DNA from 4 places in the Pseudomonas medicaginis genome. Region 3 is predicted to be linked to each of the others. Evidence: predicted binding sites of a transcription regulator. Region 3 holds the regulator's gene; each other region holds the start of a gene.
What was found. Region 3 encodes sigma-54, which starts transcription at its own class of promoters, with help from an activator protein. Its sites were predicted from a motif close to ANTGGCATNNANNTTGCTNT; they were not measured.
Positions count from the first base shown of each region.

Region 1: a site for sigma-54 is predicted at 3,528-3,547, ahead of glnK (P-II family nitrogen regulator). Genes of this name have one in related genera too.
Region 2: a site for sigma-54 is predicted at 1,899-1,918, ahead of ACMTA2_RS23605 (circularly permuted type 2 ATP-grasp protein). Genes of this name have one in related genera too.
Region 4: a site for sigma-54 is predicted at 3,372-3,391, ahead of ACMTA2_RS08915 (flagellar basal body rod protein FlgF). Genes of this name have one in related genera too.

Region 1 is NZ_OZ221631.1:7,103,092-7,108,970, forward strand. Features, by position in the region: gene ACMTA2_RS31470 (HAD family hydrolase) at 1-314, shown strand, start outside; gene sutA (dormancy-specific transcriptional regulator SutA) at 556-879, opposite strand; gene ACMTA2_RS31480 (secondary thiamine-phosphate synthase enzyme YjbQ) at 982-1,407, opposite strand; gene ACMTA2_RS31485 (ammonium transporter) at 1,620-2,954, opposite strand; gene glnK (P-II family nitrogen regulator) at 2,988-3,326, opposite strand; gene ACMTA2_RS31495 (accessory factor UbiK family protein) at 3,741-4,001, shown strand; gene ACMTA2_RS31500 (sensor histidine kinase) at 4,019-5,296, opposite strand; gene ACMTA2_RS31505 (YifB family Mg chelatase-like AAA ATPase) at 5,557-5,879, shown strand, end outside.
Region 2 is NZ_OZ221631.1:5,414,947-5,420,825, reverse strand. Features, by position in the region: gene ACMTA2_RS23620 (START domain-containing protein) at 30-638, shown strand; gene ACMTA2_RS23615 (hypothetical protein) at 780-1,016, shown strand; gene ACMTA2_RS23610 (ribonuclease E inhibitor RraB) at 1,219-1,560, shown strand; gene ACMTA2_RS23605 (circularly permuted type 2 ATP-grasp protein) at 1,950-3,359, shown strand; gene ACMTA2_RS23600 (alpha-E domain-containing protein) at 3,369-4,319, shown strand; gene ACMTA2_RS23595 (transglutaminase family protein) at 4,316-5,119, shown strand; gene ACMTA2_RS23590 (c-type cytochrome) at 5,249-5,879, opposite strand, start outside.
Region 3 is NZ_OZ221631.1:1,302,763-1,308,641, reverse strand. Features, by position in the region: gene ACMTA2_RS05630 (KpsF/GutQ family sugar-phosphate isomerase) at 1-707, shown strand, start outside; gene ACMTA2_RS05625 (KdsC family phosphatase) at 708-1,232, shown strand; gene lptC (LPS export ABC transporter periplasmic protein LptC) at 1,240-1,809, shown strand; gene lptA (lipopolysaccharide transport periplasmic protein LptA) at 1,796-2,341, shown strand; gene lptB (LPS export ABC transporter ATP-binding protein) at 2,341-3,066, shown strand; gene ACMTA2_RS05605 (RNA polymerase factor sigma-54) at 3,231-4,727, shown strand; gene hpf (ribosome hibernation-promoting factor, HPF/YfiA family) at 4,804-5,112, shown strand; gene ptsN (PTS IIA-like nitrogen regulatory protein PtsN) at 5,125-5,589, shown strand; gene rapZ (RNase adapter RapZ) at 5,592-5,879, shown strand, end outside.
Region 4 is NZ_OZ221631.1:2,018,520-2,024,398, reverse strand. Features, by position in the region: gene ACMTA2_RS08930 (flagellar basal body P-ring protein FlgI) at 1-934, opposite strand, end outside; gene flgH (flagellar basal body L-ring protein FlgH) at 977-1,672, opposite strand; gene flgG (flagellar basal-body rod protein FlgG) at 1,745-2,530, opposite strand; gene ACMTA2_RS08915 (flagellar basal body rod protein FlgF) at 2,580-3,317, opposite strand; gene rffA (dTDP-4-amino-4,6-dideoxygalactose transaminase) at 3,493-4,644, opposite strand; gene ACMTA2_RS08905 (metallophosphoesterase family protein) at 4,696-5,373, opposite strand; gene ACMTA2_RS08900 (ATP-grasp domain-containing protein) at 5,354-5,879, opposite strand, start outside.

The DNA.
Region 1 (5,879 bases), 1.3 Mb from region 3:
ACGCCGACGTGCGACGCCTGGGGCTGGCGGACTACTTCAAGTTCGCCTTGTGCGCCGAGGACATCGGCATCGCCAAGCCTGATGCCCGGCTGTTCCACGAAGCCCTGCAACGCGGCGGCGCCACGGCACAAACCGCCGTGCACATCGGAGACCACCCCGGCGACGACATCGCCGGCGCCCAACAGGCCGGCCTGCGCGCGGTATGGTTCAACCCGGCCGGCAAGGCTTGGGATGCCGAGCATGCGCCAGATGCGGAGATTCGCAGCCTGACCGAACTGCCGGGACTATTGGCGGCGTGGCATAGCCAACACTGAGCCATCCGCCGCTCCCACCCTGGTTCTGCTGTGCCCTGAGGCTCTGCGCCAGGCACAAAACCCTGTGGGAGCGGGCTTGTTCGCGAAGACGGCGGCACATCCAGCATTGATGTGACAGATAAACCACTTTCGCGAGCAAGCCCGCTCCCACAGGGACTGCGCCTGGCCTGGAGATGGAATCGCACCCATGAAAAAGCCCGCAGCGACGGCGGGCTTTTTTCAGCAAGCAAGAAGCAAGTACTCAGATAGGACGGCTGCCGTACTTGTTGTCAGGCTTCTTGGGCGGATCCGCGACCACGTTGGCCTCCACTTCCTGCACCTTGCCGCCCCTGGCCAGGAATTCCTCCATGGCCTTGGCGAGCGCATCACGCTCCTTGTTCTTGGCCTCTACGCTCGGCAACTCGTCGACCGATACCGCAGCCTTGGCCTTGCCCTTGGCGGTGGGTGCCGGAACATCGGCGCCATCGTCTTCGGCAACGTCTTCAGCCGCCACCTCAAGGCCTTCTTCGGCCTCGTCTTCGTCGCCTACTTCGAGGTCGTCGTTTTCCAGATCATCGTCGCTCATGTTCTACCTCATGACTTGCGAAAAGCAGATTAGTTATAGCCCAGCTTCGCCATCTGTTCGAAGGCTGCCAGAAAAAATTCAACATCCGCCGGCAACCAGCGGTTATGCCCCTTCACCGTACAAGGTGGCGAGGACTTTACGAGCACCGCCGTGATCGCGGTGCTCGCCCAGATAAACACCTTGCCAGGTTCCCAATGCCAGCCGTCCTGCCGTCACCGGCAGGCTGAGCTGGCAACCGAGCACACTGGCCTTGAAGTGCGCCGGGAGGTCGTCCAGGCCTTCGTCGTTGTGCTCATAGTCGGCGGTTCCTTGTGGGATCAGCCGATTGAAAAATCGTTCGAAGTCTCGACGTACCGCCGGATCGGCGTTCTCGTTGATGGTCAACGAGGCCGAGGTATGCTGCAGCCACAGATGCAACAGGCCGACCCGACACGCCTTGAGTTCAGGCAGGCCGGCAAGCAACTCGTCGGTCACCAGATGAAAGCCCCGGGGCCTTGCCCGCAGGGTTATCAGCGTCTGTTGCCACATACAGATCTCCGCACGTTCGGCGCGCATTCTAGCGCGCTCTGGGAAAAAACAAAGGCCCTAATATTCTTGCTTCGATGTAAGCCTTTGGCGGTATAAAAACCCATGTCGCATCCACAACAAATGGCGTCGGAAAAACCGCTGCACCTTGTGAGCAATGACAAATTCCAGACAAAAAAATGCCCGGCGAACCGGGCATTTTTTTTCGTGCGTGCTTACAGGTTGTAGCCACGTTCGTTGTGCTGGGCCAGGTCCAGGCCCACGGCTTCTTCTTCCTCGGTAACACGCAGGCCCATGACGGCGTCCAGGACCTTGAGGATGATGAAGGTGACGATCGCGGTGTAGACCACCGTGAAACCCACGCCCTTGAATTGAATCCACACTTGCGCGCCGATGTCGGTCACGGTGCCGAAGCCACCCAGTGCCGGTGCGGCGAACACACCGGTCAGGATCGCGCCGAGGATACCGCCAATACCGTGCACGCCGAAGGCGTCCAGGGAATCGTCATAACCGAGCTTGCGCTTGAGGCTGGTAGCGCAGAAGAAGCACACCACGCCCGCCGCGAGGCCGATGACCAGGGCGCCCATCGGGCCCACGGTGCCGGCAGCCGGGGTGATTGCAACCAGGCCGGCCACCACGCCCGAGGCAATGCCCAGCGCGCTTGGCTTGCCGTGGGTGATCCACTCGGCAAACATCCAGCCCAGCGCGGCCGCAGCGGTCGCGATCTGGGTCACCAACATCGCCATGCCGGCAGTGCCGTTGGCAGCGACAGCGGAACCGGCGTTGAAGCCGAACCAGCCGACCCACAGCATGGCCGCGCCCATCAGGGTGTAACCCAGGTTATGCGGCGCCATTGGCGTGGTCGGGAAGCCTTTGCGCTTGCCCAATACCAGGCATGCCACCAGGCCGGCGATACCCGCGTTGATGTGCACCACGGTGCCGCCAGCGAAGTCCAGCACGCCCCAGTCCCACATCAGGCCGCCGTTGCCGGACCAGACCATGTGTGCAATCGGTGCATACACCAGGGTGAACCACACGCCCATGAAGATCAGCATGGCCGAGAACTTCATCCGCTCGGCAAATGCGCCGACGATCAGGGCCGGGGTAATGATGGCGAACGTCATCTGGAAGGTGATGAACACCGCTTCAGGGAACAGCGCCGTCGGGCCGGTCAGGCTGGCTGGCGTGACGCCCGCAAGGAACGCCTTGCCCAGGCCACCGACGAAGGAGTTGAAGTTGACGACGCCTTGCTCCATGCCAGTGGTGTCGAACGCAATGCTGTAGCCATAGATGACCCACAACACGCTGATCAGACCGGTAATGGCAAAGCACTGCATCATCACGGAAAGCAAGTTTTTCGACCGGACCATACCACCGTAGAACAGTGCCAGGCCGGGAATGGTCATGAACAGTACAAGAATCGTGGCGGTGAGCATCCAGGCGGTGTCGCCGGAGTTCAGGACGGGGGCTGCCGCTTCTTCTGCCATGGCCAGGCCAGGCATTGCGAAGGACAACAGGGCTCCTAGCCCTGCGAATTTACGCAGAGTCATATTGTTTTCTCCTGGGGCGTTGGGTTGGGCGGCTTAGATAGCGTCGGTATCGGTTTCGCCGGTACGGATGCGGATTGCCTGTTCCAGATTGACCACAAAGATCTTCCCGTCACCGATCTTGCCGGTGTTGGCGGCCTTGGTGATTGCCTCGATCACCCGGTCCAGATCCTTGTCGTCAATGGCGACATCGATCTTCACCTTGGGCAGGAAATCGACCACGTATTCCGCGCCGCGATACAGCTCGGTGTGACCCTTCTGCCGACCGAAGCCTTTGACCTCAGTGACGGTAATGCCCTGCACGCCGATCTCGGACAACGACTCGCGCACGTCGTCCAACTTGAACGGCTTGATGATGGCAGTGACTAGCTTCATGAAACTTTCTCCCGAATTGGTGGACTTGCCCCAGGAAAACAAACCCGACTCAAGTCTAAGCGCAGTGCCTGGCTTTGTAACGCGTCGTCGGCCCAAGTTGCCCGACAAGTGCCAGTTAACCGATCCTGGCGGAACTCCCCGTTCCGCCTGCTGCACTGCATTCGTCACAGCGACTGCATCAGTGCATGGGTCATCAGCCTCTAAGCAGAAACCTTGCCATCTGCACCCAAACCCCCTGATTTCAACCCTTTAGCCACTTGCTCGACCTGCACCGCAACACCAACCGCAACGATACGCACAACAACAGTGCAGTAACGCCCGACCCAATGCGCGAAAAGCGTGCATCCCTGGCTCGCGAATTGACTATAGACACTGCGTGATACACTGCCCGCCATTGTTTTCAGGACACCTGCCATGCTTGCGCCCAAAGATCTCCTCGACGCCCTGAGCGGCCACGCCTCCCGCCTCTTGAGTGGTGACACGCCACTGCCCAAGAGTGAAATCGAAAGCCAGTTCAAGGCCTTGCTGCAAAGCGGCTTCAGCAAACTGGACCTGGTCAGCCGGGAAGAATTCGACAGCCAGATGGTTGTGCTGGCCCGGACCCGGGCGCGGCTGGAAAGCCTGGAGGCCAAGGTCGCTGAGCTGGAAGCGCGACTGGCTCCAGCACAGGAATAAGCCACCCACCGGGTGACTTAACCACTCGCGGCCCACTGCGATGCATCTTGAGCAAGCGCGAGCGGCAGCTCCAGGATAAAGAGCGCGCCCTTGCCCGGCCCCGCGCTCTGCGCCGTCAGCTCGCCGCCCATTTCGTGCGCCGCCAGAATGCCGCTGTGCAGACCAAAGCCGTGACCGTCGACACGCGTAGTGAAGCCGTGCTCGAACACCCGCGCAAGATTGTCCTGTGCTATCCCCTCGCCATTGTCCTCGACCTCGACCCGCACGCGCCCCTCGTCAACGACCTCCAGACGCAGGATGATCTGCGGCGGCCGGTTCACACCCGCGTCCAGCGCCTGCTTGGCGTTGTTGATCAGATTAACCAGGATCTGCAGCACGCGGTGCTTGTCCAGTGGCATTTGCGGGATATCGCTGAACTCCTTGACCAGCGTGATGTGGTGGCGGGCCAGGGACACATCGCAAATGCGCACGACATCCTCGACCAACTCCCGCAACGAGCCCGGCTCCAGGACGCTGGCATTGCCGGCATAGGATTGCTGGGTGGCGACGATTTCCTTGATGTGGTCGATTCGGCGGGTCAACTGCGCCAACTCGGCGATCATGCCCTGCTGCTCGGCGGCCAGCGCGTCGGCCAGCTTGTCGAGATAGTCCGGTAGGGCGCGCCCTTTCGGATCGCTGCTGATGAAGTCGCCGAGGTCGTCAGGATGCTCCTTCATCAACTGGACGACCTTGGCCACCCCGGGCCCCTTGGAGGTGTGCACCTTCTCGTACAGAACCTGGGCTGAGACATTGACGCTATTGAGCACATTGCCCACGTTATGCAGCACATTGGTGGCGATCTCCGCCATGCCGGCCCGGCGCGCAGTGGTCACCAGTTCGGCCTGCGCCTCGCGCAACTCTTCGTTGACCTTGGCCAATTGTTGCGGGCTGGGGATCTTCAGAGCCGCCGGCACCAGCCGGACCAGCAGGATGGCGGTAATCACCGAAGCTATCGCGGTGATCACCTTGACCAGCGCCGACAACCAGTAATAAGGCTGCCAAATGGTCAGGATTTCCATCACGTGGCTGGTCCCGCAGGCCAGGATAAATACGCCAAAGGCCGCCAGCATCCAGTCGAACGGCACGTCCTTGCGTTTGTGGATAAAGTACAGGAGCGTGAAGGGAATGGTGACGTAGGACAGGGTGATCAAACCATCGGCGATGACATTGGTCCACAGCAAATCTGGCCGCCACATGTAGCAGTGCCCATGGGGCATGAAGCGCTTGTCGGTTAACAGAGCCAGCAGATCGTTCATGGCCACTTCCTCCCTGTGCCGTTGATACCGCCAAGTGCCGACTGGGCAAATCGAAGTCTAGGCCGGTCCCAGGCATTTCGCTTGGACGGGTGAAGGATGGCAGCCGCTGAACCGTATCGCCCTTGCCGCCCCTCGGCCGTCACTGGCTGTCGAAACATCCTGCCAAATTTTCTCCCCTCTATTGCTGCGCCCAAGTTCATCCCCACGACTACCCTTCAAAAGTCGCAGGACGCGACCCCCATTCACTCAAGGAACGATTCATGTCGCTCGCCATTGTCCACAGCCGCGCCCAAGTGGGGGTCGAGGCTCCTGCCGTTACCGTTGAAGTCCACCTCGCCAATGGCTTGCCGTCGCTGACGATGGTTGGCCTGCCGGAGGCGGCGGTGAAGGAAAGCAAGGATCGGGTGCGCAGCGCGATCATCAACTCGGGGCTGAATTTCCCGGCGCGGCGCATCACCCTGAACCTGGCCCCGGCGGATCTGCCGAAGGACGGCGGGCGCTTCGACCTGGCCATCGCCCTGGGGATCCTGTCGGCCAGCGTGCAGGTGCCGACCCTGACGCTGGACGACGTGGAATGCCTCGG
Region 2 (5,879 bases), 3.0 Mb from region 3:
AACGAACTTGGACAATAAGGAAAAGAACTATGGGTTCGCTGCATCGTATGGCTGTGTTGTGTGGGTTGACCGTGTTGCTGGCAACGGCCACCGCCCAGGCAGAGGACTGGCAGGTTGCCAAGGAGCAGGACGGTATCAAGGTTTCCCTCAGTGAGGTGGCGGGCTCCAAATACAAGGCCTATCGCGGCGTGACGGTGATGAAAACCACCATGGCCAAGCTTCGGGCCTTGCAGGAAGATGTCGTCGGCGCCTGTGCCTGGATTCATGAATGCAAGAGCCAGAAATTGCTCAAGCACGAAGGCAATCAGAGCTGGACCTACACTCAGTTCAATACGCCATGGCCGGTGACGCCTCGGGACTCGGTGCTGGAAATCACCACCGAGGAGGGCGCCGATGGTAGCCTGACCCGCAAGCTCAAGGGCATGCCCAAGTACCTGCCTGAAGAAAAAGATTTCGTGCGAGTGGCCCAGGTCGAAGGCTTCTGGACATTCACGCCAAAAGGCGCGGACCAGATCGAAGTCGTTTATCAAGTGCACACCGAGCCGGGGGGGGACGTGCCATCCTGGCTGGCGAACAAGTTCGTGGTGGATGCGCCGTTCAACACCCTCAAGGCCCTGAGGGAACGCGCCGAAAAATAGTCGGCCGAGGCAGCACAAGAGAGACCGCCCCCCGAGGCGGTCTTTTCATGTGTGCCGTCCAGACGCCCGGCGGAACGATTGTCCGGACCTCAATGTCGAGATAAAGGTAAGCCAGGCCCTGAATTGATCAAGGAGACACCGATGCAAAAGTGGGAAATCACTTTCGTGGATGATCATGGCGAAGCCATCGCCGAGCAGTTCGACTACGAGCAGGAGCCTACGATGGAGCAGGCTGCACAACTGATTCGCGAAAAAATGCTGCCTGTTTCTGCCCAACTGGATCTCAACGACCTGGAAGGTCGCACTGAAGATCCCACCGTCAAGAACCTCAAGTCCCAGCACAGTATCGAAATCATCAGCATTACACCGATTTCATGAAACGGTGCCTGGTCTCGCTTGGCAGCGACTGCCACTTGCGGCTACTCTGCAATTGAGATCAGCGAAAGGATCGCCAAGGTCCGGTCTTGTCAGCTACATGCTTGTGTCCCGACGGTCATTTTGATGCCGTATCGCTTGCAGCCTGAGGGCTTCATGCACGGGAAGACGGAAAGTCTATCCATCGGTTTTAGGAGGACGTTTCATGAGCACAGCCTATCAAGAAGACATCAGCACCAGCGTATTGCGCCGCATGAAAGAAGGCGGTTTCGATTTTTCCCGATTCCATCCCATTGAGTTCTACGCCATTTTCCCGGACGAGGAGCGGGCGCGCAGGGCGGCAGGTCATTTTCGGGGCGAATCGTTGAACGCGCAGATCAGTGCACGGGACGACGGGGCTTGGTCGTTGGAACTGAGCCGGGTGATGTACGCCACTTACGATGATATTGGCGACTTCGAGCAAGACTTCGAGGCCGTCGTCGAACCCCTGGGGGGCGTGATCGAGGGCTGGGGCGTCAAGCAAGAGATCCGGCGCTTTCAGGCCTGACAAGCACTCCCCGCAACCACAGCAACGGCTGACCTTTGTGTCGGCCGTTTTCATGTCTGTGAGCTAATCGAGAACGCCTGTGGGAGCCGAGCTTGCTCGCGATGGCGGCGGCACTCTCAAAATGATTACCCGCTGACACACCACAATCACTTCCCCACGTTTTGTACCTAACTGTATCCAGATCAAGCTGCGTCGTTTTTCCGAGACTATGCTCAGCAGAGCGACGGCCTGCGTCGCAATGAAGCGGGGAACAGCGGGATGGGGGCATTTGCTGCACCGTAAAAGTGCGCGACCTGTCAGCGGAGATTCCAACCCGTTGATCATAAAGCGTTTATGCCGATGGCACGGGGCTTGCGAAGCCTTGCTGCGAGGGTGACAAGGAGTACGGCATGATCCGCAGCGGTTTTGATGAAATGTACGATGCCCACGGCCAGGTCCGCCCGCACTACCAGGCGTTTGCCCGCTGGTTGGCCGACACGCCTGACGAGCTGCTGGCGCAACGCAGGCGCGAAGCCGACCTGTTGTTTCATCGTGCCGGCATTACGTTCACGCTCTACGGCGACGAACAGGGCACCGAGCGCCTGATCCCCTTTGACACGATCCCGCGCAGCATCCCGGCCAGTGAATGGCGGGTGGTCGAACGCGGCTGCATCCAGCGGGTCAAGGCGCTGAACATGTTCCTGGCCGACCTCTACCACGAACAACGGATCATCCGGGCCGGCATCATTCCCGCCGAGCAGGTGCTGGCCAACGAGCAGTACCAACTGGCGATGCAAGGGCTTGACCTGCACCGTGACATCTATGCTCACATTTGCGGTGTCGACCTGGTACGCGACGGTGACGGCACCTACTACGTGCTCGAAGACAATCTGCGGACCCCCAGTGGCGTCAGCTACATGCTCGAAGACCGCAAGATGATGATGCGCCTGTTCCCCGAACTCTTCGCCGCCCAGCGCATCGCCCCCATCGACCACTACCCGAACCTGCTGCTCGATACCTTGAAAAGCTCCAGCCCGCTGGACGACCCCAGTGTCGTGGTGCTGACGCCGGGGCGTTTCAACAGCGCATTCTTCGAGCACGCGTTCCTGGCCCGGGAGATGGGCGTGGAGTTGGTGGAAGGCGCCGATCTGTTCGTACGGGATGACAACGTGTTCATGCGCACCACCGATGGGCCGAAGGCGGTGGACGTGATCTATCGTCGCCTCGACGACGCGTTCCTTGATCCACTGGCCTTCAATCCGGATTCGATGCTCGGCGTACCGGGCCTGTTGTCCTCCTACCGTTCCGGCAACGTGGTGCTGGCCAACGCCATCGGCACGGGCGTGGCCGACGACAAGTCGGTGTACCCATTCGTCACCGACATGATCCGTTTTTACCTGGACGAAGAGCCGATCCTGAAGAACGTTCCGACATGGCAGTGCCGCAATCCTGCTGAGCTTTCCCACGTACTGGCGAATCTTCCCGACCTGGTGGTCAAGGAAACCCAAGGGTCGGGCGGTTATGGAATGCTGGTGGGGCCGGCCGCGACGACGGCGCAAATCGACGCCTTTCGTGAACGGATCAAGGCCAAGCCACACGCGTACATCGCCCAGCCGACGCTGTCGCTCTCGACCTGCCCGACCTTTGTCGAAAACGGCATCGCCCCGCGCCACATCGACTTGCGTCCGTTTGTGCTGGCCGGCCGCGAGACCCGTGTGGTCCCTGGCGGACTGACGCGGGTGGCGCTGCGCGAAGGCTCCCTGGTGGTGAACTCATCCCAGGGTGGCGGTACCAAGGACACTTGGGTGGTCGAGGATTGAGGAGCTGCCATGTTAAGTAGAACCGCCTCGGACCTGTACTGGATGTCGCGCTACCTGGAGCGGGCGGAAAACCTCGCGCGGATGCTCGATATCAGCTATTCGTTGTCACTGATGCCCCAGGACGGGCGTGGCAACGGCCTGCATGAGCTGGCCATGCCATTGTTGATCACCGGCACGCTGGATGATTATCGGGAGCGACACGGCGACCTGCACGCCGAGCGCCTGCTGCATTTCTTTGCCCTGGAAGCGGCCAACCCGGCCAGTATCTACAGCTGCCTCGGTGCCGCGCGGGCCAGTGCCCACGCGGTACGTGGGCGAATCACCGCCGACATGTGGGAGAACATCAACGCCACCTGGCTGGAAATTCGCGGTATCGCCGAGCAAGGCTTGAATCGCTACGGCATGAGCCGTTTCTGTGAGTGGATCAAGGAGCGATCCCACCTGTTTCGCGGCGCAACCTACGGCACCATCATGCGCAACGACGCGTTCCGCTTCATTCGCCTGGGGACCTTCATCGAAAGGGCCGACAACACCCTGCGCTTGCTCGACGCCCGCTACGAAATGGCCGGTGACCAGGCCAACGCGGTCAGCGATGGCACGGCCCACGCGTATTACCAATGGAGCGCCTTGTTGCGGGCCTTGTCGTCCTTCGAGGCTTATACCGAGATATACCGTGATGCCCCGGGCGCTCGCCATGTGGCTGAGTTGCTGCTGTTGCGCGCCGATGTGCCGCGTTCGCTGCGCGCCTGCACCGAAGAAATCAACCAGATCCTCGCGAGCCTGCCGGGCACCAACGGTCGGCAGGCACAACGGCTGGCGGCGGAAATGGACGCACGCCTGCGCTACACCGGCATCAACGAAATCCTCGACGGGGGCCTGCATGCCTGGCTCACCGAATTCATCCCACGGGTCCGTGAACTGGGCAACGCCATTCACAGTTCCTATCTGGAGGTCATATGAGACTCTCGATCAGCCACGAAACGGCCTACCACTATGAAGACCAGGTTCGCGCCAGCATCCAATACCTGCGCCTGACACCCCACGACAGCGAACGCCAGCATGTGCTGAGCTGGCAACTGGATTTGCCCCGGCCGGTGCGTGCGCAGCTGGACCCGTTCGGCAATATCCTTCACGTACTGACCTTGGACGAACCCCACGAAACAGTCATCATCGGCGCCCGTGGGCAGGTGGATATCGATCCGTTGCGAGAAGCCGAGCATGAAAGCCAGTCGGCGCTGCCGTTCCTGCGCTTCACCCGGCTAACGGAAGCGGACGAAGCCCTTCGAACCTTCGCCGCGCAGCAATGCCAGCAGCGTCGCGATCGCACGGCGCTGATCGACCTGATGCATGGGCTGAACCAGCACATGATCTTCACCCCTGGCACCACGGCAATCGAAACCAGTGCGGCCCAGGCTTTTGCCGGTCGCAGCGGAGTGTGCCAGGACCATACCCACGCCTTCCTGGCCTGCGCGCGTAGCCTGGGCGTGCCAGCGCGGTATGTCTCGGGGTATCTGTTCAGCGAGGAGAGCGAACACCTGGCAAGCCATGCCTGGGCGGAGGCCTGGCTTGACGACGCCTGGTACAGCTTCGACGTGACCAACCAACTGGCCCGTCCGGAGCGCCACCTGAAGCTGGCCGTGGGCCTGGATTACCTGGACGCCTGCCCGGTGCGAGGCATGCGTCGCGGTGGCGGTTGCGAGCAGATGCACGCCAAGCTGGTCGTGCCACCGGCGCCGGTGATCACGGTGCAACGACAGTAATCCTCCGACGGGGGGAGTTTCTGTGGCGAGGGGAGCTTGCTCCCCGCTCGAGTGCGAAGTGCTCGCAAGCTTTTTAAGGGGCTGCTGCGCAGCCCCGCGGGAGCAAACGCTCTCGCCACAAAAACACTATCACGGGGCCAATGGCAGCTTGCGCCCTGCCATATGCTTCAAATAACCCACCAGCAAATCCAGCTCCGAATCCGGCAGCACCGCAGCCGAGAACCCGGGCATCTTGCCTTGGGGCCAGCGACGCAGCGCTTGCGGGTCGCGAATGTAGCGCTTGAGAAAGTCCCCGGCGAAGTATTCGGTCGGGTTGAAGGGCATGTTCAGGTCAGGGCCGAACTGTGCATCGCCTGCGCCATTGAGCCGATGGCACGCCAGGCAATTTTTCTGGAACAGCGCGAAACCTTTATTGATCGGGTCGTCCTTGGCCAGGTTGGGCGCCGGCAGCAGGGCCGGAAAGCGTTCGGCCACGGCCGACAGGCGCTTGATGGTGGCCACCGCGTAGGGCCATTGCTCCGGGCTGATGTGGCCAGCCTGCGGATCGGTCCAGACCAGGTAGAAAGGCCCGGCACTGGGCTTGCCTTCCCCCAGCGACGGCCAGGGCTTGGCCGGGTCCTCGATCGCTAGCCAGGCCCGGGCCCCACTCTTGTCGAGTAGTGGCGCCGCAGGCATTTCGGCTGCGAAGCCGTCCAGGGCAACGGCCTGCAAGTGGTCTTCCGGCTGGATGCCCGTCAACAGTGACGTCAGCGGCACGGCT
Region 3 (5,879 bases):
CCCGGGACGACATCATCCTGGCCCTGTCCAACTCCGGCTCGACCAACGAGATCATCACCCTGCTGCCGCTGATCAAGCGCCTGGGCATCCAGTTGATCAGCGTGACCGGCAACCCGGACTCGCCGCTGGCCAAGGCCGCCGAAGTGAACCTCAATGTCAATGTCGAGCACGAAGCCTGCCCGCTGAACCTGGCACCGACCTCCTCCACCACTGCCGCCCTGGTCATGGGCGACGCCCTGGCCGTGGCGCTGCTGGAGGCCCGGGGCTTTACTGCGGAAGATTTCGCCTTCTCCCACCCGGGTGGCGCCCTCGGCCGTCGCCTGCTGCTGAAAGTCGAAAACGTGATGCACGCGGGCCAAGAGTTGCCACAGGTTGTGCGCGGCACGCTGCTCAAGGATGCGTTGATGGAAATGACCCGCAAGGGTCTGGGCATGACCGTGGTCCTGGAGACCGACGGCAAGCTCGCCGGGATCTTTACCGACGGCGACCTGCGCCGCACCCTGGACCGCACCATCGACATCCACAGCACGACCATCGAGCAAGTCATGACGCCCCACGGCAAGACCGCCCGCGCCGAGATGCTCGCCGCCGAGGCCTTGAAAATCATGGAAGACCACAAGATAAGCGCCCTGGTGGTCGTCGATGACGAAGACCGTCCGGTGGGCGCCCTGAACATGCACGACTTGCTGCGTGCGGGAGTCATGTAAATGAACACAGACCTGTTGCAACGGGGCAAAACCATCAAGCTGGCCGTGTTCGATGTGGACGGCGTACTGACCGACGGTCGCCTGTACTTCCTCGAAGACGGCAGCGAATTCAAGACCTTCAATACCCTCGACGGCCAGGGCATCAAGATGCTGATGGCCGCTGGGGTGCAGACCGCTATCATCAGCGGACGCAAGACCCCGGTGGTCGAACGGCGCGCGAAGAATCTCGGCATCCCGCATCTTTACCAGGGGCGCGAAGACAAACTGGTGGTGCTCGACGAGCTTCTGGGTCAACTCAACCTAAGCTATGAACAGGTGGCGTACCTCGGCGACGACCTGCCGGACCTGCCGGTGATTCGCCGGGTCGGCCTGGGCATGGCGGTCGCCAACGCGGCCAGCTTCGTCCGCGAGCATGCCCACGGCGTCACCACGGCGCGAGGCGGCGAAGGTGCGGCCCGTGAATTCTGTGAACTGATCCTGCGCGCCCAGGGCCGACTCGAAGCGGCCAACGCCGCGTACCTGTGAGCCAATTATGCTGAGCAAAAAGATTCGCACCGTTGTGGTGTTTGCCTGTATCGCGGCGATTTTCGCCGCGGTGGGCTATTGGAACATCAGCCCCGAACGGTTTCTCGACCAGCCGGCAGCCCAGGTCGAGGAGCGGATCGACTGGTACGCGACCAATACCCACACCCTGCAGTACCTGCCCGACGGCAAAGTGCAATATGAGATGACGTCCGACAAGGTCGACCACGTAAAAGCCACTGACATTACGCTGGTCACCAAGCCGGACCTGAACATGTTCCGCGGCACCGAGTTCCCGTGGCATGTGCAGAGCGAGCACGCCGAAGTCAACTCCGGCGGCACCGAAGTGGAGCTGATCGACTCGGTGCGCATTGCCCGAACCGACGAGAAAAACCGTACGACCATCATCACCAGCACACGCATGACCGTGTTCCCACAGCAAGAATATGCGCAGACCGAGCAACCCGTTAGAATCGACGGCGCCGGGGGTGTATCGACCGGCACGGGAATGAAAGCGTATTTGAAGGAAAGCAGGATACACCTGCTATCGAACGTAAGAGGACAGTATGAAGCTCGCTAAAACCCTCCCTATTTTGCTCAGTCTGGGCGCAGCACTGGGAAGCGCGAGCGCCTGGGCTCTTCCCACCGACCGCGACCAGCCTATCCGCATCCAGGCCGACGACGCGCAACTCGACGACAAGAACGGCGTCGCCACCTATAAAGGCGACGTGATCATCACCCAGGGCTCCATGAAGGTCACCGGCAACACCGTGACCATCACCCGCACCCAGTCCGGCGATATCGACGTGGTGACCTCCGTGGGCAACCTGGCCTATTTCGAGCAGATGCAAACCGCGGGCGATACCAAGCCTGTACAGGGCTACGGGGTAACCATCCAGTACCACGCCTCCCAGGACCGCGTCGTGCTGATCGACCGCGCCAAGGTCGTGGACAAGGACAACAACGTCACCCAGGGCGAAAAAATCGTCTACGACACCAACAAGAAACTCGCCAGCGCCGGTCGCGCCACCGGCAGCAAGGTGACCGAACAGCGTCCACGGATCGACATGGTGATCCAGCCCAAAAAGAAAACCGAGCAGAAGGCCCAGTAATGGCAACTCTGAAAGCTCAGCACCTGGCCAAGAGCTACAAGAGCCGTCAAGTCGTGCGTGATGTCAGCCTGTCCATCGACAGCGGCCAGATCGTCGGCTTGCTCGGCCCCAATGGCGCGGGCAAGACCACCTGCTTCTACATGATCGTCGGCCTGGTCCAGGCCGATCAGGGTCGCGTACTGATCGACGACCTGGATGTCAGCCACCAGCCGATGCATGGCCGGGCGAAGGCCGGTATCGGCTATCTGCCGCAAGAAGCGTCGATCTTCCGCAAACTGTCGGTTGCCGACAACATCATGGCGATCCTCGAGACCCGCAAGGAACTGGACAAGGCCGGTCGTCGCCAGGAGCTGGAAAGCCTGCTGCAGGAATTCCACATCAGCCACATTCGCGACAACCTGGGCATGAGCCTGTCCGGGGGTGAACGGCGCCGCGTGGAAATCGCCCGCGCCCTGGCCACCGCACCAAAGTTCATCCTGCTCGACGAACCCTTCGCCGGCGTAGACCCGATTTCGGTGGGCGACATCAAGCAGATCATCCACCACCTCAAGGCCAAGGGCATCGGCGTACTGATCACCGACCACAACGTGCGCGAGACCCTGGATATCTGCGAAACCGCCTACATTGTCAATGACGGCCAACTGATCGCCGAAGGCGACTCCGCCGCGATCCTGGCCAATGACCTGGTCAAGGAAGTGTACCTGGGACATGAGTTCCGCCTGTAAGCTCACGTGTCTGGCGAATTGCCAGAGCGTCGTTTAATTTAATTATGGCGACGCTCTAGGCAAACACTTCAGTTTCAGGCATATAATTTGCTTAAGTTTGGCGCTCCGGCGCCCTGTAGTGGATGGCGCATGTGCGCCGGCGAATAAGGTGTTAAGCCCCTGCCATGAAACCATCGCTAGTCTTGAGAATGGGCCAGCAGCTGACGATGACACCGCAGCTGCAACAGGCCATCCGCCTGCTCCAATTGTCGACCCTGGACCTGCAACAGGAAATCCAGGAGGCCCTGGAGTCCAATCCGATGCTCGAGCGCCAGGAAGAAGGCGACGACTTCGATAACACCGACCCCCTGGCCGACAACGTCGAGCAGAAAACCAACACCGAGATCCCGGAACCATCCTACCAGGAAGCCGCCCCAACGGTGGACAACCTCGAGGATGGCGAGTGGAACGAGCGCATCCCCAACGAGTTGCCCGTGGACACGGCCTGGGAAGATGTCTACCAGACCAGTGCCAGCAACCTGCCCAGCAGCAGCGATGACGACGAGTGGGACTTCACCACCCGGACCTCGGCCGGCGAGAGCCTGCAAAGCCACCTGCTGTGGCAATTGAACCTGGCACCGATGTCCGACACCGATCGCCTGATCGCCGTCACCCTGATCGATTGCATCAACAACCAGGGCTACCTGGACGAGACCCTCGAAGAAATCCTCGAAGCCTTCGACCCCGAGCTCGACATCGAGCTGGACGAGATCGAAGCCGTCCTCCATCGTATCCAGCAGTTCGAACCGGCCGGCATCGGCGCCCGCAACCTGGGCGAGTGCCTGTTGCTGCAACTGCGCCAGTTGTCCGCCAAGACCCCATGGCTGTCCGAAGCCAAACGATTGGTCACCGATTACATCGACCTGCTGGGCGGTCGCGACTACAGCCAATTGATGCGTCGCATGAAGCTCAAGGAAGATGAGCTGCGCCAGGTCATCGAGCTGGTACAGAGCCTCAACCCGCGTCCCGGCTCGCAGATCGAATCCACCGAACCTGAGTACGTGGTCCCCGACGTGATCGTGCGCAAGCACAATGATCGCTGGCTGGTGGAGCTCAACCAGGAATCGGTCCCCAAGCTGCGGGTCAACGCCCAGTACGCCGGCTTCGTGAAGCGTGCCGACACCAGCGCCGACAATACCTTCATGCGCAACCAGTTGCAGGAGGCCCGCTGGTTCATCAAGAGCCTGCAAAGCCGCAACGAAACCCTGATGAAAGTGGCCACCCAGATCGTCGAGCATCAGCGCGGCTTCCTGGAGTACGGCGATGAAGCGATGAAACCGTTGGTCTTGCATGACATTGCCGAGGCCGTGGGCATGCACGAGTCGACGATTTCCCGTGTAACCACCCAGAAATTCATGCATACCCCTCGGGGCATCTATGAATTGAAATACTTTTTCTCCAGCCACGTCAGCACCTCCGAAGGCGGCGAATGCTCGTCCACGGCCATCCGCGCGATCATCAAAAAACTGGTGGCTGCGGAAAATCAGAAAAAGCCGTTGAGTGACAGCAAGATCGCTGGTTTACTGGAGGCACAAGGCATTCAGGTGGCCCGCCGTACCGTCGCCAAGTACCGTGAATCCCTCGGGATCGCACCTTCGAGCGAACGCAAGCGGTTGATGTAACAGGCCACGCCACAGCGTTCCAGTGGCAGGCATTTCTGCCTGCCGCTTTATGCACTGGCAACGAAGGAGAAGCTGTATGCAAGTCAACATCAGTGGACACCAACTGGAAGTGACCGAACCCCTGCGCACCTACATCGGCGAAAAACTCGACCGATTGGAGAGGCATTTCGACAAGATCACCAACGTGCAAGTCACGATGAACGTCGAGAAGCTGCTGCAGAAAATCGAAGCCACACTGCATATCCCCGGCGGAGAAGTGGTTGCCAACGCAGAGCACACAGACATGTATGCCGCGATTGACCTGCTGACCGACAAGCTGGATCGCCAACTTAAAAAGCATAAGGAAAAGACCCAGAGCCTCCTCCAGGGCGCTACCGGTCGTTAACCCCCCCAATCCATGATCCGACTAGAAACCATCCTGACCCCCGGCCGTTCCCAAGTGAACGCGCCGGGCGGCAGTAAAAAGAAAGCCCTCGAACACATTGCCAACCTGATCCACCGCGAGGTTCCGGATCTGGAAATGCAGGACGTCTTCGAGGCCCTGGTTGCCCGTGAAAAACTCGGTTCCACCGGTTTTGGCAACGGCATCGCCATTCCTCATTGCCGTCTCAAGGGTTGTACCTCGCCGATCAGTGCGTTGTTGCACCTTGAAACCGCCATCGATTTCGACGCCATCGACGGCGCCCCGGTCGACCTGCTGTTTGTATTGCTGGTACCGGAAGCGGCGACCGATGCGCACCTCGAGCTGCTGCGCCAGATCGCCAGCATGCTGGACCGCAAGGAAGTGCGCGAAAAACTGCGCAGCGCGCCGAGTAACGAAGCTCTGTACCAGGTAGTCCTGGACGAGCAGAACGGTCATTAAACATGCGCATGATCATCGTCAGTGGCCGCTCCGGCTCCGGTAAAAGTACGGCCCTCAACGTGCTTGAGGACAGCGGCTACTATTGCATCGACAATTTGCCCGCCGGCCTGCTGCCGGAACTGGCCGAGCGTGCCCTGATCCACACCGAGCTGGCGCAGCCGCTGGTGGCGGTGTCCATCGATGCCCGCAACCTGCCAAGCCACCTGTCGCGCTTTCCGGAATTGCTCGAGGAAGTGCGCAGCCGGCATATCCAGTGCGATGTGTTGTACCTGGATGCCGACGAAGAGACG
Region 4 (5,879 bases), 720 kb from region 3:
ACATCGGCTTGGCTTCCTGCTCGGCATTAACCCGCGAACGCGGCACCACGGCGGTCTGGCCGTTGGACAACGGCCCCGGCTGGCTGACGATCGGGTCTTCGGTGATGGTCACGGTCAGGCTGCCGTGGGTCACGGCGGCCGGGGAAACCTTCACGTTCTGGCCGATCACGATGGTGCCGGTACGCGAATTGATGATGACTTTCGCCACGGCCTGGCCCGGGTCGACCTCGAGGTTTTCCAGGATCGACAGGTAGTCGACCCGCTGGCTCGGATCCAGCGGCGCGGTGACGCGGATCGAGCCGCCGTCGATGGCCTGGGCCACGCCCGGGCCGAGCATGTCGTTGATCTTGTCGACGATGCGCTTGGCGGTGGTGAAGTCGGAACGGTTGAGGTTCAGCGTCAGGCTGTTGCCCTGGTTGAAACCGCTCGGCACCGCACGTTCCACCGACGCACCGCCAGGGATGCGACCGGCCGACGGAACGTTGACGGTGATCTTCGAGCCATCACGCCCCTCGGCATCGAAACCGCCCACCACCAGGTTGCCCTGGGCGATGGCGTAGACGTTGCCGTCGATACCCTTGAGCGGCGTCAGCAGCAAGGTGCCACCGCGCAGGCTCTTGGAGTTACCGATGGACGAGACGGTAATATCCACCTGCTGGCCAGGCTTGGCGAACGCCGGCAGATCGGCGCTGACCGACACCGCCGCAACGTTCTTCAACTGCACGTTGCCGGAGCCGGCCGGCACCTTGATGCCGAACTGCGACAACATGTTGTTGAAGGTCTGCAGGGTGAACGGGGTCTGGGTCGTCTGGTCGCCGGTGCCGTTCAGGCCCACGACCAGGCCGTAGCCGATCAACTGGTTGGAACGCACGCCGGAAATGCTGGCAATGTCTTTCAAGCGCTCGGCTTGGGCGGCGAAGGCTGCCGACATCATCAGCGCACCGAGCAACAGCTGTTTAAGATTCAACTGGGCCACCTAGAAAGGGAACTTCGGGCTGAGGAAGAAACGGTCGAACCAGCCAGGCTGACTCGCATCGGCAAAGGCACCGGTACCCGAATAGGTGATGCGAGCATCGGCCACGCGGGTGGATGAAACGGTGTTGTCGGTGGCGATGTCGTCGGCGCGAACCATGCCGGCGATGCGCACCAGTTCGTCACCCGTGTTGAGGGTCAGCCACTTCTCGCCGCGCACGACGATGATGCCGTTGGGCAGCACATCGGCGACCGTCACGGTGATCGAGCCGGTCAGGCTGTTGCTCTGCCCGGACTTGCTGTCGCCCTTGGTGGCACGGTCGGAGCCGTAGCCGGCATTGAGGCTCAGGTCGCCGCCACCGATCGGGTTGTTGGTGGTCAGGCTGGAGCCGAACAGCGAGGTCAGGCCGACGCTGGTCTCGCTGGTCTTGTCGATCTGCGAGTTGGCGTTCTTGCTGGCCTGGGTCCGCTCGTTCAGGGTGATGGTGATGATGTCACCGACCCGGAAAGCCTTGCGGTCGCTGTACAGGTTCTGCTCGAAGCCGGCCTGGTAGATCGAGCCATTGTTGGCGGCAGCCGGCAACGGTGTGCGCGGTAACACCGGAGCGTAATACGGGTCATTGGGCCTGGGTGTCGGGGCGACACAGCCCGCGAGCGCGGTGATGCCACTCAGTGCCAGAACAGATACGAAGCGTTTCATGACCCTACCTCTTGGTGTTGCAGGCGACCCAGGGGCCGCCCTGTCTACGTGATGACGGACGTTGCGACGTGATTACAGATTCTGCGTAACGAACGAGAGCATCTGGTCGGCGGTGGAGATCACCTTGGAGTTCATCTCGTAGGCACGCTGGGTGGTGATCATGTTGACCATCTCCTCGACGGTGCTCACGTTGGACGTTTCCAGGGTGTTCTGCAGCGTGGTGCCAAAACCGTTCAGGCCCGGGGTGCCGACTTGCGGCGCGCCGCTGGCGGCGGTTTCCAGGAACAGGTTGTTGCCCACCGCTTGCAGGCCGGCCGGGTTGATGAAGTCGGCGGTCTGCAGGTTGCCGATCACTTGGGCGGCCGGGTTGCCCGCCACGGTGATGGACACGGTGCCGTCACGGCCCACGGTAAAGGTCTGGGCATCGTTCGGAATGATGATGGCCGGCTCCAGGGCGAAACCGCTGGCGTTGACGATCTGGCCGTTGGAGTCGAGGTGGAAGGTACCGTCACGGGTGTAGGACGTGGTGCCGTCCGGTTGCAGGATCTGGAAGAAACCGCGACCGTCGATGGCCATGTCCAGCGGCTGCTCGGTGGTTTGCAGGCTGCCGGCGTTGAAGTTTTTCTGGGTGCCGACGATGCGCACACCGGTACCCACTTGCAGGCCCGACGGCAATTCGCTGTCCTGGGTCGACTGGGCGCCTGGCTGGCGTTTTACCTGATAGAGCAGGTCCTGGAACTCGGCGCGATCACGTTTGAAACCCGTGGTCGAAACGTTCGCCAGGTTGTTGGAAATAGTAGAAAGGTTGGTGTCCTGGGCGGACAGACCTGTTTTGGCAACCCAAAGAGCCGGAAGCATTCGATTCTCCTCGTACGCCTGTTTTTCGGCGCAGCGCTGTAATTAATGATTAGATCTGCAAGACCCGAGCCATGGCTTCATCGCCTTCTTTGGCGGTGTTCATCATCTTGACGTGGAGCTCGAACTGCTTGGCCAGGGCCAGCACCGAAGTCATTTCATCCACGGCGTTGACGTTGCTCGCTTCCTGGAACCCAGACACCAACTGCACGTTGGCATCGATGGGCGCCGGCTGGCCGTCCTTGGTACGGATCGAACCGTCCAGGGCTTTGGTCATGTTCTTGAGGTCCGGGTTGACCAGCTTGATGCGGTCCACCTCAGCCATCACCCGCGGGCCTTCGCCCATGGCGCGGATGCTGATGGTGCCGTCCTGGCCGATTTCGATTTTCTGCTCCGGCGGCACAGCAATCGGACCGCCGTTGCCCATCACCGGCATGCCGTTGCCCGCCCGCAGCACGCCCAGGGCGTCAACGTTGAGGCTGCCGGTGCGCACGTAGCTTTCGCCGCCGTCGGGGTTCTGCACGGCCATCCAGCCCGGCCCGCTGACGGCCACGTCGAGGTCGCGACCGGTTTCCACCAGCGCACCCGGGGTGAAGTCAGTGGCAGGCCGTTCGGACAGGGCAAACGCCCGCGCCGGAAAGCTGTCGCCGAACACGGGCATCGAACGCGCCTGCTCCAGGTCTTTCTGAAAGCCATTGGTGGAGATGTTCGCCAGGTTGTTGGCATGGGCCCGCTGCGCCAGTGCGTTCTGGCTGGCGCCGGTCATTGCCACATAAAGGTACTTGTCCACTGTCGTTCCTCTGCATGCCGGACGTTTGCCGCCCACTGCTGTGTTGCACAGCCTTAAGCAATTTGCAGACCAACTTTTTTTCTGGCGGGCCCAGGCCCGGAAAACAAAGGGCCCTGGGGATGCGGAGGACATTGTTGAATAGTGTGAAAGTCGAAAAACCGGCGGTGTCATGCCGCTAAGTGGCAAGGGCTGCCAATGCGCTGCCGAGCACCTCCACCACCCGATCCTGCTGTTCAGTGGTCAAACCGAGCCACATTGGCAAACGCAACAGACGCTCGGAATAACCGTCGGTGATGTCCATTGCGCCATGCACACGCCCATAGCGCGTGCCACCGGGGGATGAATGCAGCGGCACGTAATGGAACACCGCATAGATGGCTTGGCGCTTGAGCATTTCGAGCACAACCTGGCGCTCCACGCCCGGAGCCAGGAGCACGTAGTACATGTGTGCATTGTGCTGGCAATTTTCAGGAACGATCGGACGACGCATCAACCCTTGCTGCTCAAGCCCCGCCAAAGCAGCATGGTAATGGTCCCAAATCGCCAGGCGGCGCTGGGTGATGGCTTGCGCCTCTTCCAACTGGGCCCACAGGAAGGCTGCCGTCATTTCGCCGGGCAAAAATGAGGAGCCCACCTCTTGCCAGGTATATTTGTCCACCTCGCCCCGGAAGAATCGACTGCGGTCGGTGCCCTTTTCCCGGATGATCTCGGCTCGCAGCGCCATCGCAGGGGCGTTGGCCAGCAAAGCCCCACCCTCCCCCGAGATCACGTTCTTGGTTTCGTGAAAACTGAATGCCCCGAGATCACCGATACTGCCCAAGGCTTTACCTTTGTAGGTCGACATCACGCCTTGCGCGGCGTCTTCAACCACCGCCAGCCCATGCTTATGGGCAATCGCCATGATCGCGTCCATCTCGCAGGCCACGCCGGCGTAATGGACAGGCACGATCGCCTTGGTCCGTGACGTGATCGCCGCTTCGATCAGGCGCTCGTCCAGGTTCAGGGTGTCGGGGCGTATATCGACGAAGACCGGTACCGCACCGCGCAACACAAAGGCATTGGCGGTTGAGACGAAGGTATAGGAAGGCAAGATGACTTCGTCGCCAGGCTGGATGTCCAGCAGCAAGGCCGCCATCTCCAGCGCAGCAGTGCATGAGTGGGTAAGCAACGCCTTGTTGCAACCCGTCTGCGACTCCAGCCAGCGGTGACACCGCTTGGTGAATGGGCCGTCACCGGCGAGCATGTTGCCGAACTTGGCCTGGGCAATGTAATCCAGCTCCTTGCCGGTCATGTACGGGCGGTTGAAGAATATCGTTTCGTTGCTCATTGCAAACTTCCCTGAGTGGGCGTGGACATGAGTGGCGCGCAGCATACAACCTCAAACCGCACTGATCCGCCCACCTATCTGACTGCCGATATCGAGATTTTCATAGAAGTACGGGGTGAACCCGGCCTTCTTCATTGCCTGTTGGGTTTCACTCACATCGTATTGAACCCGGTGCAGATTGAAGGCTTCGCCGTCCCAGGTCGCGAAACCTGCCCGGGGATCACCATCACGTGGCTGGCCGACTGAACCGGGGTTGCAATAGACCTTGCCCTCACCCGTCCACAAGTACTGGACATGGGTATGGCCTGAGGCGAAATATCGGCCAGGCAATGGCGCGAAATACGCTTGTGAGGGGCGCACGTATTCGTCCAGCGGATCGTTCCAGCCACCATGGACAAGGCTTAATTGATCCTGGGTCGAGCGCTCCGGGAGCGATGCCAGCCAGGCCAGATTCTGCGCAGTGATGACGCCCTGCTGATAATCGAGGCAGGCATTGGCGCTATTGGAACGAGGGCAACGCTCATTTCTGGCCAGGTACCAATCATGATTGCCCATCACAGAGAAAATGTTTCGCTCGCGCAGGGCCTCGCAACACTCGTTGACCTGGCTGTAATAACCGGCCGTATCGCCCAGGCAGATAATCCGCGACACACCCAGCTCATCCAGCTTGGCAAGCACTGTTCGCAAGGCACTGTAATTGCCATGTACGTCAGAAATGATCCCGATCATAGACAATGAAGTCCTCTATATAACGAACAGCGAAACCACTGCCCATGATGGGCTCGGCCGGTGTCTTGCCTGCGAGGTAATAATCCAGGCACATGGCCGCCTCGTTGTAACCAAAGGCGCGTCGTATCGAACTGGTCGAGGAGATGCGCGGATTGATCTCGAGCAGACGCCAGGACCCCTCGCTGCCACGACGGAATTGCAAGTTGGTCGGTCCCACCGGCTTGAAGGCGCGACACAGCCGGGTGACGGTCTCATCCAGCGAGTCATCCTGGTACACCCAAGCCTTGGCAGTAGACCCGTCGGAGGCCAGCTTGCGCTGGAAAGCGATCATCGGACCAGTGGCACCTAGGCCATCGCCGAACGCCGCCACGGTGAACTCGTCGGCCGCACTGCCAATGATGGGTTGCGCCATGAGGTAATCACCGAGCAGGGCCGCGTGAGGCGTAAAATCGCGCTCCTCGCGAACCCAGACCAACCCTTTGGACGCGTAGCTTCGGCGCGGCTTG